One region of the Pseudomonas baetica genome, then DNA from elsewhere that is predicted to be linked to it. Evidence: predicted binding sites of a transcription regulator. Region 1 holds the regulator's gene; the other holds the start of a gene.

Region 1 (8,024 bases):
GGCGTCGGCCACCCCTTCCAGGCCGAGCAGGCCTTCTTTACGTGCGGTGAGGCTCCAGTTGACCACGCGGTCGATGCCGCCGGCCAGGTCCACGCGTGGCGGAAAGAAGATCCAGGCAAGGATCTGCATCGCGCGTTTGAACGCGCTCATCGGCGATTGCAGCAGCGCGGCACCGATGGTGCCGCCCAGTACGATCAGTGCCGCCGGGCCGTTGGCCAGCGCACCGAGGTGACCACCTTCCAGGTAATTGCCGCCGATGATGGCGACGAACGCCATGATGATCCCGATAAGGCTTAGAACATCCATCAGATACACGCCTCGACGATGTGCTTGCCAATATCGTCCAGACCGTACACCGCGTCAGCGAGGTCGGCTTTGACGATGGCCATCGGCATGCCGTAGATCACGCAGCTTGCCTCGTCCTGCGCCCACACCGAACTGCCGCCCTGCTTGAGCAGCCGTGCGCCTTCGCGACCGTCGGCGCCCATGCCGGTCAACACGACCGCCAGAACTTTGTCACCGTAGGATTTCGCTGCAGAACCGAACGTGATGTCCACGCACGGCTTGTAGTTCAGACGCTCGTCGCCGGGGAGGATTTTCACCGCACCACGGCCGTCGATCATCATTTGCTTGCCACCAGGGGCCAGCAGCGCCAGGCCCGGACGCAGGATGTCGCCATCCTCGGCTTCCTTGACGCTGATGCGGCAGAGTTTGTCGAGACGTTCGGCGAACGCCTTGGTGAACGCTGCCGGCATGTGCTGGATCAGCACGATTGGCGCCGGGAAGTTTGCCGGCAACTGCGTCAGGACGCGTTGCAGGGCGACCGGGCCGCCCGTCGAGGTGCCGATGGCAACCAGTTTGTAGGCTTTGCGTTTCGGTGCAGGCGACGAAGCGCTGGCAGCCGGGGCGCGAGTCGGTGCCGGTGCAGGTGCCGGACGTGCCGGAGTACTGGTGCTGTGACTGCTGCTGTGGCTGCCAAAGCTCGACGCAGCAGGAGCAGGTGTCGGTGCAGGCGCCGCAACCGGGGCCGGCGCGCTGTAGGCACTGAAACGACGATTACTGCGCGAGATGCTATGCACTTTCTCGCACAGCAGTTGCTTGACCTTATCCGGGTTACGCGAGATGTCTTCGAAATTCTTCGGCAGGAAATCCACCGCGCCGGCGTCCAGCGCATCGAGGGTCACCCGGGCGCCTTCGTGGGTCAGCGAGGAGAACATCAACACCGGGGTCGGGCAGCGCTGCATGATGTGCCGCACGGCCGTGATGCCATCCATCATCGGCATCTCGTAGTCCATGGTGATCACGTCCGGCTTGAGGGCCAGGGCCTGATCGATCGCCTCTTTACCGTTGGTGGCCGTACCGACCACCTGGATGCTCGGATCCGCTGAAAGAATTTCCGAGACGCGGCGGCGGAAAAACCCCGAATCGTCCACCACCAGGACTTTGACTGCCATAAACACTCCATTAGGTGCAGCGGGACATTGTCGCCCCGCTGCCCCGGATTCAAATACGCCGTGCGGCGTAACGCTTGAGCATGCTTGGAACATCGAGAATCAGCGCGATGCGGCCGTCACCGGTGATGGTGGCGCCGGACATGCCTGGAGTGCCCTGCAGCATTTTGCCCAATGGCTTGATGACCACTTCTTCCTGGCCAACCAGTTGATCGACGACGAAGCCGATCCGCTGCGTGCCCACGGAAAGGATCACCACATGGCCTTCGCGCTGCTCTTCGTGAGCGGCGGAGCTGACCAGCCAGCGCTTGAGGTAGAACAATGGCAATGCCTTGTCCCGCACGATGACCACTTCCTGACCGTCCACAACATTGGTGGTCGACAGGTCGAGGTGGAAGATTTCGTTGACGTTGACCAGCGGGAACGCAAACGCCTGATTGCCGAGCATCACCATCAGGGTCGGCATGATCGCCAAGGTCAGCGGCACCTTGATGACAATCTTCGAGCCCTGGCCCTTGGTCGAGTAGATGTTGATCGAACCGTTGAGCTGGGAAATCTTGGTCTTCACCACGTCCATGCCGACACCGCGACCGGACACGTCGGAGATCTCGGTTTTGGTCGAGAAACCCGGGGCGAAAATCAGGTTGTAGCACTCGGTATCGCTCAGGCGATCCGCTGCATCCTTGTCCATCACGCCGCGCTTTACCGCGATCGCACGCAGGACGTCCGGATCCATGCCTTTGCCGTCATCGGAAATCGACAGCAGGATGTGGTCGCCTTCCTGTTCGGCCGCCAGTACCACGCGACCGCCACGGGCCTTGCCCGAGGCTTCGCGTTCTTCCGGCGACTCGATGCCGTGGTCGACAGCGTTGCGCACCAAGTGGACCAGCGGGTCGGCCAGGGCCTCGACAAGGTTTTTGTCGAGGTCGGTTTCTTCGCCGACCAGCTCCAGGTTGATCTCTTTCTTGAGCTGACGCGCCAGGTCGCGAACCAGACGCGGGAAGCGCCCGAAGACCTTCTTGATCGGCTGCATCCGCGTTTTCATCACCGCGGTCTGCAAGTCAGCCGTGACCACGTCGAGGTTCGACACGGCCTTTTGCATGGCTTCATCGCCGCTGTTGAGCCCCAGGCGCACCAGACGGTTACGCACCAGCACCAGCTCGCCAACCATGTTCATGATTTCGTCGAGACGTGCAGTGTCGACCCGCACGGTGGTCTCGGCTTCGCTCGCCGGTTTTTCCGGTGGCGGTGCAGCCGGCGCACGGGCTGGAGCCGGTGCAGCAGCGGCGGCCGGTTTCGGCGTTTCGGCTTTCGGCTCAGGCTTGGCCGCAGGTTTCGGCGCCGCAGCGGCCGGTGCCTTGGCGGCTGGCGTAGCGACGGTCGAAGCGGAGCCCGCAGAGGCAGTACCGACTTCGCTGAACTTGCCTTTGCCGTGCAATTCGTCGAGCAGCGATTCGAACTCGTGATCGCTGATCAGATCGCTGCCGGCAGCAGCGGCCGCTGGAGCAGCCGGCGCAGGTGCCGAAGCAATCGCCGACTCCAGCGCATCCACGGCAAAGTTGCCCTTGCCATGCAACTGATCGAGCAAGGCTTCGAATTCGTCGTCGGTGATGTCAGAGCTGTCGCCCTTGGCCGGTGCCGCAGGGGCTGCCGCCGCTGGCGCAACCGCGTCCACCGCGAACTGGCCCTTGCCGTGCAACTGATCGAGCAATGACTCGAACTCGGCATCGGTGATTTCATCGCTCGCAGCTTCAGCGGCCGTTTGTGCAGGGGCCGCGGCCGGGGCTTCGGCTTCGGCCTTGACGGCGTTCAGCGAGTCCAGCAGTTGTTCGAATTCGTTATCGGTGATGTCGCCCGAATCGCCTTCGGCGACCAGCTCTTCGATCATCTCGGCCACTGGCGAAGCCGGGGCTTCATCCGCCGTTTGCGGCTCGGCCAGACGTGCCAGCGCAGCCAGCAGCTCCGGCGTCGCAGCCGTGATCGGTGCACGCTCACGGACTTCGCTGAACATGCTGTTCACCGCGTCCAGTGCTTCGAGGACAACGTCCATCAGTTCTGCATCAACGCGACGCTCACCCTTGCGCAGGATGTCGAACACGTTTTCGGCGATGTGACAGCACTCCACCAGCTCATTGAGCTGAAGGAAGCCGGCGCCCCCTTTTACAGTGTGGAAACCGCGAAAAATTGCGTTGAGCAGATCTGCATCATCCGGACGGCTTTCCAGCTCGACCAGTTGTTCGGACAGTTGCTCAAGAATCTCGCCGGCCTCAACCAGGAAATCCTGAAGGATCTCTTCATCGGCGCCGAAGCTCATTAATGGGGTGCTCCTACAGGTCTAAAAACCTAAACTCAAAATCCAAGGCTGGATAGCAAATCGTCCACATCGTCCTGACCGGACACAACGTCTTCTCGTTTATCGGCATGAATCTGCGGACCTTCACCCTGCGAGAGATGTTTTTGTGGATCTTTTTCTGCAAGCATCGCCGCACGGTCATGTTCGATGCCCGCAAAGCGGTCCACCTGACTGGCCATGAGCACGAGTTTGAGCAAATTGCTTTCAACTTCGGTGACCAGTTGGGTCACGCGCTTGATCACTTGACCGGTCAGGTCCTGATAATCCTGAGCCAGCAGGATGTCGTTCAGATTGCTCGACACCGCACGGTTGTCCGTGCTGCTGCGCGACAGAAAACCGTCGACCCGGCGCGCCAGTTCGCGGAACTCTTCAGCCCCGACTTCACGACGCATGAAACGACCCCAGTCGGTACTCAAGGCCTGGGCTTCATCAGCCAGGCCATTGACCACCGGTGTGGCGCTTTCCACCAGATCCATGGTGCGGTTGGCCGCGGCCTCTGTCAGCTTGACCACATAGCCCAGGCGTTCGGTGGCGTCGGTGATTTGCGACACTTCCTCGGCCTGCGGCATGTGCGGATCGATCTGGAAGTTGACGATCGCACTGTGCAGTTCGCGTGTGAGCTTGCCCACTTCCTGATACAGGCCGCGGTCACGGGTCTGATTGAGCTCATGGATCAGTTGCACAGCGTCGCCGAACCTGCCTTTTTCAAGGCTCTCGACCAGTTCGACCGCGTGTTTTTTCAGGGTCGATTCGAAATCGCCCTGTGAAGATTCGTTATGCTCCATAGCTCCCCCGCGCGTCATCAGCCGATGCGTTCGAAAATCTTCTCGATTTTGTCTTTCAACGCCTGAGCCGTGAAAGGTTTGACCACGTAGCCGTTCACACCGGCCTGAGCGGCCTCGATGATTTGCTCGCGCTTGGCTTCAGCGGTCACCATCAGCACGGGCAGATGCTTGAGTTTTTCATCGGCACGCACGTGACGCAGCAAGTCGATACCGGTCATGCCCGGCATGTTCCAGTCCGTTACCAGAAAGTCGATGCTTCCGCTGTTGAGTACCGGAATGGCAGTAATGCCATCGTCGGCCTCGACGGTGTTGGTGAACCCAAGATCGCGCAGCAGGTTCTTGATGATCCGCCGCATCGTTGAGAAGTCATCAACGATGAGGATTTTCATGTCTTTGTTCAATTCGACCTCCAAGCAGTCTTAAACGCGCCCAGCACCTGGGCGCGCCACTTCAATCAATCGGCGCAGCACTCGAAGACTGTCTGGAGCACAACAGAGCAAGACCGGTGCCGTTCATCACCGCACCAGCCTCGTTCGCAGTGTCCCCACACTGCCTTCAGCGCGCTCGCCACTCCCCCAAACGCCCCCGCAAACGGGCCGCGCACTGGCTGTGTAACTGGCTGACCCGCGATTCACTGACGCCAAGGACTTCACCGATCTCCTTGAGGTTCAGCTCTTCGTCGTAGTACAGCGCCAACACCAGTCGCTCACGCTCCGGCAAATTGGCAATCGCGTCCGCCAGCGCCGCCTGGAAGCGTTCATCTTCCAGATCGCGTGACGGCTCAAGATGAGCACTGGCGCCATCCTCGTGCAGCCCTTCGTGTTCGCCGTCCTGCAAGAGGTCGTCGAAACTGAACAAGCGGCTGCCCAGGGTGTCATTCAAAATCCCGTAGTAATCGTCGAGACTCAATTGGAGTTCGGCCGCAACTTCGTGATCTTTAGCATCACGGCCGGTTTTAGCTTCAATTGCGCGAATTGCGTCGCTGACCATACGGGTATTGCGGTGAACCGAGCGTGGCGCCCAGTCCCCTTTGCGCACTTCGTCGAGCATCGCGCCGCGGATTCGAATGCCCGCGTACGTTTCGAAACTGGCGCCTTTACTGGCGTCGTATTTGGTCGAGACTTCGAGCAGGCCGATCATCCCGGCCTGGATCAGGTCTTCGACCTGGACACTGGCCGGCAGACGCGCCAGCAAGTGGTAAGCAATGCGTTTGACCAGTGGCGCGTAACGCTCGACCAGCTCGTATTGCGCATCACGGGCCGACTTCTTGTAGAGGTTGTAGCCACTGGTTGTCATAGGACGGGTCCTGCGGTCTGTTGCACGAGGCGCTCGACGAAAAACTCGAGGTGCCCGCGCGGGTTCGCCGGCAGCGGCCAGGTATCGACCTTCTGCGCGATCGCCTTGAACGCCAGCGCGCACTTGGAACGCGGAAAGGCTTCATAGACGGCGCGCTGCTTCTGCACGGCCTTGCGCACGCTTTCGTCGTACGGCACGGCGCCGACGTATTGTAGGGCCACATCAAGGAAGCGATCCGTGACCTTGGTCAACTTGGCGAACAGGTTGCGACCTTCCTGCGGGCTCTGCGCCATGTTGGCCAGAACGCGGAAGCGGTTCATGCCGTAATCGCGATTGAGCAATTTGATCAGTGCGTAGGCGTCAGTGATCGAGGTCGGCTCATCGCAGACCACCAGCAACACTTCCTGGGCGGCGCGAACGAAACTGACTACCGAGTCACCAATACCCGCAGCGGTGTCGATCACCAGCACGTCGAGATTGTCGCCGATGTCACTGAAGGCCTGAATCAGACCGGCATGTTGCGCCGGGCTCAGGTGAACCATGCTCTGGGTGCCGGAAGCGGCCGGCACGATGCGAATCCCGCCGGGGCCTTGCAACAAAACGTCGCGCAGCTCGCAACGGCCTTCGATGACGTCGGCCAGTGTGCGTTTGGGTGTCAGCCCCAGCAGAACGTCAACGTTCGCCAGCCCCAGGTCAGCGTCCAGCAGCATGACCCGACGGCCAAGCTCTGCCAGCGCCAGAGACAAGTTCACTGACACGTTAGTCTTGCCGACGCCACCTTTGCCGCCGGTCACTGCGATCACCTGTACGGGATGCATGCTGCCCATGTTATTTCTTTACCTTGTCTTGCATAGACGGAGGCCACATTACTGGCTGCGCGTTCACAACCGGAACAATGCGTGGCAGACCATCGATGTAGGTACAAAAACTGTTCATGAATACCTCAGCCAACCTGCTTGGTCGGGCTGTGATAGATATCAGCGAACATGTCAGCCATGGCTTCTTCGCTGGGTTCTTCCTGCATTTGCACGCTGACGGCGCGGCTGACCAGTTGATGACGGCGCGGCAGATGCAGATCATCCGGAATCCGTGGGCCATCGGTCAGGTACGCGACCGGCAATTCATGACTGATCGCCAGGCTTAACACTTCGCCAAGGCTGGCCGTTTCATCCAGTTTAGTCAGGATGCACCCGGCAAGCCCGCAACGCTTGTAACTGTGATAAGCGGCGGTTAGAACCTGTTTCTGGCTGGTGGTTGCCAGCACGAGATAATTTTTTGAACGAATACCACGACCGGCCAGACTTTCCAGCTGCATGCGCAGGGCCGGATCGCTGGCTTGCAGGCCGGCGGTATCGATCAGCACCACGCGTTTGCGCAGCAGTGGGTCCAGCGCCTGGACCAGCGACTGGCCCGGGTCGACGTGCGTTACCGGTACGTTGAGAATCCGCCCCAGGGTTTTCAGTTGTTCCTGAGCACCGATGCGGAAACTGTCCATGCTCACCAGCGCGACATTCTGCGCGCCGTACTTGAGCACGTAGCGGGCAGCAAGCTTGGCCAGCGTAGTGGTCTTGCCCATGCCGGCAGGGCCGACCATCGCAATCACACCGCCCTCTTCCAGCGGCTCGACTTCCGGTACGGCAATCATCCGCGCCAGGTGCGCCAGCAGCATGCGCCAGGCCTGACGAGGTTCTTCAATATCGGTGATCATCGCCAGCAGGTCGCGCGACAAAGGGCCGGACAGGCCGATACGTTGCAGACGACGATACAGGTTGGCTTGCGCCGGACGGCTGCCTTGCAGCTGATTCCAGGCGAGAGTGCCGAGCTGCACTTCCATCAGCTCGCGCAGACTGTTCAATTCGAAACGCATCGAATCCAGCGCACGCGGGTCAACACCGCCAGACGACTGCGCAGGTGCTGGCGCCGGACGTGCCGGGGCGGCGTAAGTCGGCTCGCTCAACGGTTCGGCAGCGGTCAGCGGCAGGCCGGCCGTCAACGGCAGCCCGGCGAACAACTGGCGATTGGTGTTGCCGTCGGCCTCACCCCGCATGCTCAATTCGGCCTGGGCGGTGACGATGCGCGACTGCGTCTTGCGCAGCTCGTCTTCGAGCTCCATGTTCGGAACCCGTGGCGCCAGCGCCG
Region 2 (7,654 bases), 3.1 Mb from region 1:
CGGATCACGCGGATCTCATCGCCGTGGCCCATCTCACTCCACAGCTGTTTCTCGAATTCGTGCGGGTTGTTCGAGATCAGCACGTTGGCGCAACGCAGGATGCGGCTGGTGGAGCGGTAGTTCTGCTCGAGCATCACCACTTTCAAGGACGGATAGTCGTCCTTGAGCAGCATCAGGTTTTCCGGCCGTGCGCCGCGCCAGGCGTAGATCGACTGGTCGTCGTCGCCTACTACGGTGAACTGGTTGCGCTTGCCGATCAGCATCTTTACCAGCAGGTACTGGCTGGCGTTGGTGTCCTGGTATTCGTCGACGAGCAGATAGCGAACCTTGTTCTGCCACTTTTCGAGAATGTCGGCGTGCTCTTCGAAGAGTTTTACCGGCAGCAGGATCAGGTCGTCGAAGTCCACCGCGTTGAACGCCTTGAGCGTGCGCTGATAGTGGGTGTAGACGATGGCGGCGGTCTGCTCTTTCGGGTTACGCGCGTTTTCCAGCGCCTGCGGCGGCAGGATCAGGTCGTTTTTCCAGGCGCCGATCATGTTCTTGATCTCGTCGACGCCGTCGTCGCCCGCGTATTCCTTTTGCATGATGTCGGTCATCAAGGACTTCACGTCGGTCTCGTCGAAAATCGAGAAACCGGGTTTGTAGCCCAACCGCGCATGTTCCTTGCGGATGATGTTCAGGCCCAGGTTGTGGAAGGTGCAGACCGTCAGGCCGCGACCTTCGCCGGCACGCAGCAGGGTGCCGACCCGTTCCTTCATCTCGCGCGCAGCCTTGTTGGTGAAGGTCATGGCGACGATGTACTGGGCGCGGATGCCGCAGTTCTGGATCAGGTGCGCGATTTTGCGCGTGATCACGCTGGTCTTGCCGGAGCCAGCACCGGCGAGCACCAATAGAGGGCCGCCGACGTAGTTCACGGCTTCTTGCTGCCGGGGATTGAGTCGGGACATACGAAAATTCGGGAGTCGTTGACGAAATGGGCCGGCATTTTAACAGGCTCAGCGATTTGTGCTGGTCTGTCCGACTTGTGACGTACCACGCGATTCAAATTTGCCGGTTTTGTTACTTTCACGCAGGATGCGCGGAGATTTTGCGGCTAATGTTCTCATTCGTGACACAAAATAACGTTCTGATAACCATTGTCATTTGGTCATTGAAGGGCGCAACGGCATAATGCCCCGCCCACATCATTGCAGAGTCTAGGGAGCTAGCTTGTCTACGCCTGTCGAACCCTTGCGTTTGCTGCTACTGGCCGAAGAGCCAGCGTGGACAGCGTTATTGCGCGAGTGTCTGGCTCCGATGGGGAGCGCGGCGGTGCTGATCAGCGCGCCGAGCTGGGAGTCGGTCAGCAGTTTGTTCGAAGACAACCGCCACGCGGTGCTGTTGACCCTTCCGGCGTTGCAACCGGCCCCGGGCCGTTGCAGCCTGCCAACGGTATTGCTGCTGGATCACGAGCCGGCCACCGCGCCCGTTGGTGTCAGCGACTGGCTGGTGTTCGATGCCCTCGACGCCGGCATGCTGCGCCGTTGCCTGCGCCACGTGCGCGAACGTGGCGTGCTGGAAAACACCCTGCAACGCCTCGCCGAACAGGATCCGCTCACCGGCATCGCCAACCGCCAGGGTTTCCAGACCTTGCTGGCGGCGCGCCTCGCGGAAAACGACGGCCGTGGCCTGGCCCTCGGGCATCTTGATCTCGATAACTTCCGCCATGCCAACGACGCCCTCGGCCATCAGGCCGGCGACCGCTTGATTCTGCAAGTCGTCGCACGGCTGAAAAGTCAGCTGGAGGCCGGCGATCAACTGGCGCGGCTGGGCAGCGACGAATTCGCCTTGCTGATCGACACCCGCCGTGCACCGCAACGCGCCGAGTGGATGGCCGAACGCATCACCGAGGCCTTGGCCGAACCTTACTGGGTCGATGGCGAAAGCCTGTTGATTGGTTCGAGCCTTGGCATCGCCCATGCCCGCGCACAGGGCGGCGCCGATCCGCTGATGTGGCATGCGCACATTGCCATGCAACAAGCGAAAAGCACGCAGGGCTGCACTTTTCATATCTTCAACGAACGCATCAACCGCAACGCGCGGAGCATGGCCGACCTCGAAAGCGAGCTGCGCCGGGCCTTGCGTCGCGATGAACTGGAACTGCACTACCAGCCACGGCTGAATCTTGAGGACGGCCAGATCGTCGGCCTCGAAGCCTTGGTACGCTGGCGCCATGGCGAACGCGGGCTGCTGCCGCCGAGTGAGTTCGTGCCACTGGCCGAGCAGAGCGGTTTGATCGTGCCGCTAGGCTACTGGGTGATTTCCCGTGCCCTGCGCGACATGCAGGCGCTGCGCGAGCGAGGTCTGCCGGCGCTGCACATGGCAATCAACCTGTCGTTCCGCCAGTTTCAGGACAGCCAGTTGCTGCCGACGCTCAGTCGGTTGATTGCCGAACGCGGCGTCGAGGCGCAGTGGCTGGAGTTTGAACTCACCGAAACGGCCGTGATGCGCCGCAGCGATCTGGTCAAACAGACCATGGACGCCCTCGGTCGCCTCGGCGTGCGTTTCTCGCTGGATGACTTTGGTACCGGGTTCTCGTCGTTCGTGCACCTCAACAGCCTGCCGATCACCTTGCTGAAAATCGACAAGAGCTTCGTCGGCGGTATGGAGCAACGCGAAGAGAATCGCAAACTGGTGCACGCGATGATCAACCTCGCGCACAACCTGCACCTGGAAGTGGTGGCCGAAGGGGTGGAAACTCCGGAGCAGCTGGAACTGCTGCGCGGGTTTGGATGCGATCAGGTGCAGGGGTATCTGATCAGCCGGCCGTTGCCGTTGGCGGAATTGGTTGAATATCTAACCTTCGGTTCTAGCCAGCAGCCAGCCCTCGAAGTTGTGAGCTGAACACGAAACCTAATGTGGGAGCGGGCTTGCTCGCGAAGACGTCGTGTCAGTCAGAGCATGTGCTGCCTGACCCACCGCTTTCGCGAGCAAGCCCGCTCCCACAGGGGAATTTTATTCAGCCTGAGCGATATTGAAGCCTTGCGATTGCGGCTCACGCCGAATCATCCGCTTCATTTTCCATTCAAACGCCAGCGTCAAACTCACTGCCGCACACGCCAGCCCCAGCGCCAGACCCCACCAGACCCCCGTCGGCCCCCAGTTCAGGTGGAATGCCATCCACCAGGCCGCCGGCGCGCCGATCAGCCAATAGCAAGCAAGCCCGACCAGGAATGTGGTTTTGGCATCCTTGAGTCCACGGATGCAACCCATGGCAATGGTCTGCGTGCCGTCGAACAACTCGAACCACGCCGCTACGGCCAGCAGGCTCACGGCCAAGCGGATCACCTCGGCAAACGCCGGATCGTTATGGTCGAGGAACAAGCCGACCAACTGATTCGGCAACAGCCAGAACACCATGGCAAATGCCAGCATGACCACCGCGCCGAAGGCGATGCCGACCCGGCCGGACATTCGCGCATCGAGCAGTTGCCCGGCGCCGTAATGCTGGCCGATACGCATGGTGATCGCGTACGACATACCGGCGGGCACCATGAATGCCACCGAAACGATCTGCAGAGCGATCTGGTGCGCGCCCATTTGCGTGCTGCCCATGGTGCCCATGCACAGCGCCGCAAAGGCGAACAAGCCGACTTCCACTGCGTAGGTGCCGCCAATTGGCAGGCCGAGGCGCCAGAGTTCCTTGAGGTATTGCCGGTTCGGCCGAGACAGCCCGGTGCGCAACGGATAAGCGTCGTAGGCCGGATGCCGACGAATGTGCCAGGCCAGCGCCAGCGCCATGCAGTTGGCAACAATTGCCGTCACCAGCCCGATCCCCATCAACCCCGGTTTCGGCAAGCCGAACATACCGGTGATCAGTGCGTAATTGAGCAGAAAGTTAGCCACGGTGCCGCCGAGGCTGATAACCATCACCGGCGTTGCCCGGCCAATGGCGCTGGTGAAGCCGCGCAGGGCCATGAAGCTCAGATAGCCGGGCAGGGCGAAGGGTAGGGCGATCAGAAATTGCCCGGCAGCGATGACGTTGGTTTCGGTCTGGCCGAACAGCAACAACAGCGGTTTCAGATTCCACAGCAGTAAACCGGCGCCGAGCGCCATCAGCCACGCCAGCCACAAACCAGCCTGGGTCAGGCGTGCAGCGCCAATGATGTCGCCAGCGCCCTGACGGATCGCCACCAGCGTGCCGACGGCAGCGATCACACCGATGCAGAAAATCGACACGAACGAATAGCTCGCTGCGCCCAGACCGCCGCCGGCCAGCGCTTCGGGGCTGATGCGCGCCATCATCAGGGTGTCGGTCAGCACCATCAACATGTGCGCCAACTGTGAAGCAATCAACGGCCCCGACAGCCGCAGGATGGCCCAGAGTTCGTTACGCACAGGATGCTGCATGGTGATCACCACTCATCAACAGAGGGAACAGAAGAGCGTCGATTCTCGGCGCTTGGCAGGGAATGCACAAAGGGATAAAACGGATGGGTCGCATGATTAAAACTCATCCTGAACAGATTCTGATAAGTTGGTCGCATCCCGCTGTAGGAGCTTTCGCAATGTCTCGTCGTCTTCCTCCTTTGTATGCCCTGCGCGCATTTGAAGCAGCGGCGCGGCACAGCTCGTTCACCCGTGCGGCCGAGGAGCTGTCGATCACCCAAAGCGCGGTGAGTCGGCACATACGCACGCTTGAGGAACATTTCGCCTGCCGACTGTTTCACCGCAGCGGCCGCAACCTGCAGCTGACCGAAGCGGCGCGCCTTTTACTGCCCGGCATCCGCGAGGGTTTCACTGCCCTTGAGCGCGCCTGCAATACCTTGCGCGCCGAAGACGACATCCTGCGCATGAAAGCGCCGTCGACCCTGACCATGCGTTGGCTGCTGGCTCGCCTGAGTCGCTTCCGCCATTTGCAGCCGGGCAACGAAGTGCAACTGACCAGTGCCTGGATGGATGTCGATTCGGTGGACTTTAACGATGAGCCCTTCGACTGTGCCGTGTTGCTCAGCGACGGCCATTTCCCGCCGGACTGGGAGGCCAGCCTGCTGTTTCCCGAGGAACTGATCCCGGTGGGCGCGCCGAACCTGCTGAACGATCAACCATGGGATGTTGCGCGTCTGGCGTGCGCCGAGTTGCTCCATCCCACCCCGGATCGCCGCGACTGGCGCAGCTGGCTGGAGCATATGGGGTTGGCCGATCAGGTCTCGCTCAAGGGCGGGCAGGTGTTCGATACACTCGAGTTGGGGATGATCGCGGCGGCCCGCGGTTATGGCGTGTCGATGGGTGACCTGTTGATGGTCGCCGAGGATGTTGCGCAAGGTCGCTTGAGTCTGCCTTGGCCAACGGCGGTGGCCAGTGGACTTAATTATTACCTGGCGTGGCCGAAAACCCGTCCCGGGGGTGAACGTTTGCGCCGCCTCAGCGATTTCCTGCAAGGCGAAGTCCGCGCCATGGTGCTGCCGGCGGTCATGCGCTTGAGCTGAAACGTTCGAGCCGTCACAATGCTGGCCCTGTGCTATAACCCTGCTATCCGCTCAAGTATTCGGGTCTACCGCCGAATACGTGCATGTGGAGCCGTCGTGCCGGTATCCACGATTCACCCCCACTATTAGAAGATTATCCGAGCTGCGGTCAAGGAGGACCGGAAAGTTCGGCCAGGAGCTGTCCATGTCTCAACCTCGCGCTCGGATCGCCTCGCAGCTGGGCCTCGCGCTCGCCGTGATACTGGCGATAGTCATCAGCGGCAGTACAGTCTTTGCTTTGCGTTCACTGGATACGGCCAACCTTGCTACCCGTGAAGAGCACCTTGCCAGTGAAGCGCGTCTGCTCGCAGACCAATTGAGCACCTTCCACGGCACGCTGCGCGAAAGCACCCAGCGTCTGAGCGGGCTGTTCGAGAAGCGTTTCAGCGCAGGTTTGAGCATTCACCCGAGTGAGCCGGTGACCGTCGCCGGGACCCAGACACCGGGTCTGCACTTGGGCAGTGAAGTGCTGAACAACAACTTCAAGGAAGTCGACGAGTTCAAGCAGATGACGGCGGGCGTTGCCACGCTGTTCGTGCGCAGCGGCGAAGATTTTGTCCGCGTCAGCACCTCCCTGACCAAGCAGGACGGTACCCGCGCCATCGGCACTCTGCTCGATCACGCGCATCCGGCCTATGGGAAGTTGATCGCCGGGCAGAGCTACGTCGGCCGCGCCTTGTTGTTCGATCGCTCCTATATGACCCAATACACCCCGGTGCGTGATAGCAGCGGCAAGGTGATTGCGGTGCTGTTTGTCGGCTTCGATTACACCGACGCGCAAAACGCCCAGTTCGACAACCTCAAGCGCTTCCGCATCGGTCAGACCGGTTCGCTGGCGCTGCTGGATGAGCAAAACAAATGGCTGGTGGCTCCGGCGGGTGTGCAGACACTGGATCAGGCGGTTACGGTAATCGGCGGCCTGGCCAAAACCCCTGGCAAAGGCCAGTTCTGGAGCGACAAGGCTGAAGACTTCTACAGCGTTTCGGTGCCATTCGACGGCGGGCCGTGGGCAGTCGTGGCAAGCATGCCGAAAGCTGAAATCCGGGCGGTGACCTGGAGTGTCGGCACTCAACTGGCGATCGGCAGTTTGCTGGCAATGTTGCTGGCGGTCGGTTCGGTGGTCTGGCTGCTGCGCAGCAAACTGGCGCCGCTGAGTGATCTGGTGCGTCAGGCCGAAGCCTTGGGCGCCGGTGATTTGAGCGTGCGCCTGAACGTGACAAGCAAAGACGAGATTGGCCAGCTGTCCCGTGCGTTCAATCAGATGAGTCAGGCGCTGTCGACCATGGTCGAGCACATCCGCCGCTCTTCGGAAGAGGTCAACAGCCGTGCACAAGCATTGTCCGGTCTGTCCGGCGGTGCGTATGAGGGTATGGAACAACAGTCTGGCGAGATCACCAGCATGGCTGGTGCGGTTGAAGAATTCAGTGCGACCTCGCTGAATATCGCCGACAACATGGGGGCCACCCAGCGCCTGGCACAGGAAAATGCTCAGCAGACGCAGATCGGTCGCACCTCGATGGACGAAGCATCTTCGTCGCTTGAGCAAATCGCTGGCGCTCTGAACACCACCGCCACCGTGATCAACACCCTCGGCCAGCGTTCGCAGGAAATCGGCGGCATCGTCAGTGTGATCACTTCGATCGCCGAGCAAACCAACCTGCTGGCACTCAACGCGGCCATCGAAGCGGCCCGCGCCGGTGAACAAGGGCGCGGCTTTGCGGTAGTGGCCGACGAGGTACGCAACCTCGCTTCGCGCACCCGTCAGGCGACCGATGAAATTTCCGGCATGATCCAGAGCATTCAGCAGGAAACCGGCAACGCGATCAGCACCATGGAACAGGGCAATGTGCTGATGCAGGAAGGTCTGTCGCGTAACGCCAATGTCGCTTCGGCGCTGGCGCGAATCGACGAGCAGAGCCGTTCGGCGGGGCAGCAGTTTGCAGCGATCACCACGGCGACGCAGGAGCAGAGCAGCACCGCGACGTTGTTGAGCAGCAACTTGCAGAGCATTGCGCTGGCCAACAGTGAGCAGCGTGAGGTGGTTTCCAACCTGGCCGTGACGGCCAAGGAGCTTGAGAAGCTGGCGGCGGATCTGCGTTCCGAGGTTGATCGCTTTCGTTGATGTGCGCCTGAAATAGCTATCGCGA

Evidence for each region. Region 1 encodes FliA, which starts transcription of late flagellar genes. Its sites were predicted from a motif close to CTAAAGTTTNNNNNNNNNNNGCCGNTAA; they were not measured.
Region 2: the regulator FliA is predicted to act here: its motif matches at 5,519-5,546, upstream of ATI02_RS16635 (methyl-accepting chemotaxis protein).

Annotation. Positions count from the first base shown of each region.
Region 1 covers NZ_PHHE01000001.1:571,618-579,641, reverse strand. Annotated here, with positions in the region: gene ATI02_RS02590 (flagellar motor protein) at 1-306, opposite strand, end outside; gene ATI02_RS02585 (protein-glutamate methylesterase/protein-glutamine glutaminase) at 306-1,454, opposite strand; gene ATI02_RS02580 (chemotaxis protein CheA) at 1,504-3,765, opposite strand; gene ATI02_RS02575 (protein phosphatase CheZ) at 3,801-4,589, opposite strand; gene ATI02_RS02570 (chemotaxis response regulator CheY) at 4,607-4,978, opposite strand; gene fliA (RNA polymerase sigma factor FliA) at 5,145-5,885, opposite strand; gene fleN (flagellar synthesis regulator FleN) at 5,882-6,712, opposite strand; gene flhF (flagellar biosynthesis GTPase FlhF) at 6,829-8,024, opposite strand, start outside.
Region 2 covers NZ_PHHE01000001.1:3,656,494-3,664,147, forward strand. Annotated here, with positions in the region: gene rep (DNA helicase Rep) at 1-947, opposite strand, end outside; gene ATI02_RS16620 (putative bifunctional diguanylate cyclase/phosphodiesterase) at 1,210-2,883, shown strand; gene ATI02_RS16625 (NorM family multidrug efflux MATE transporter) at 2,995-4,389, opposite strand; gene ATI02_RS16630 (LysR substrate-binding domain-containing protein) at 4,548-5,468, shown strand; gene ATI02_RS16635 (methyl-accepting chemotaxis protein) at 5,653-7,629, shown strand.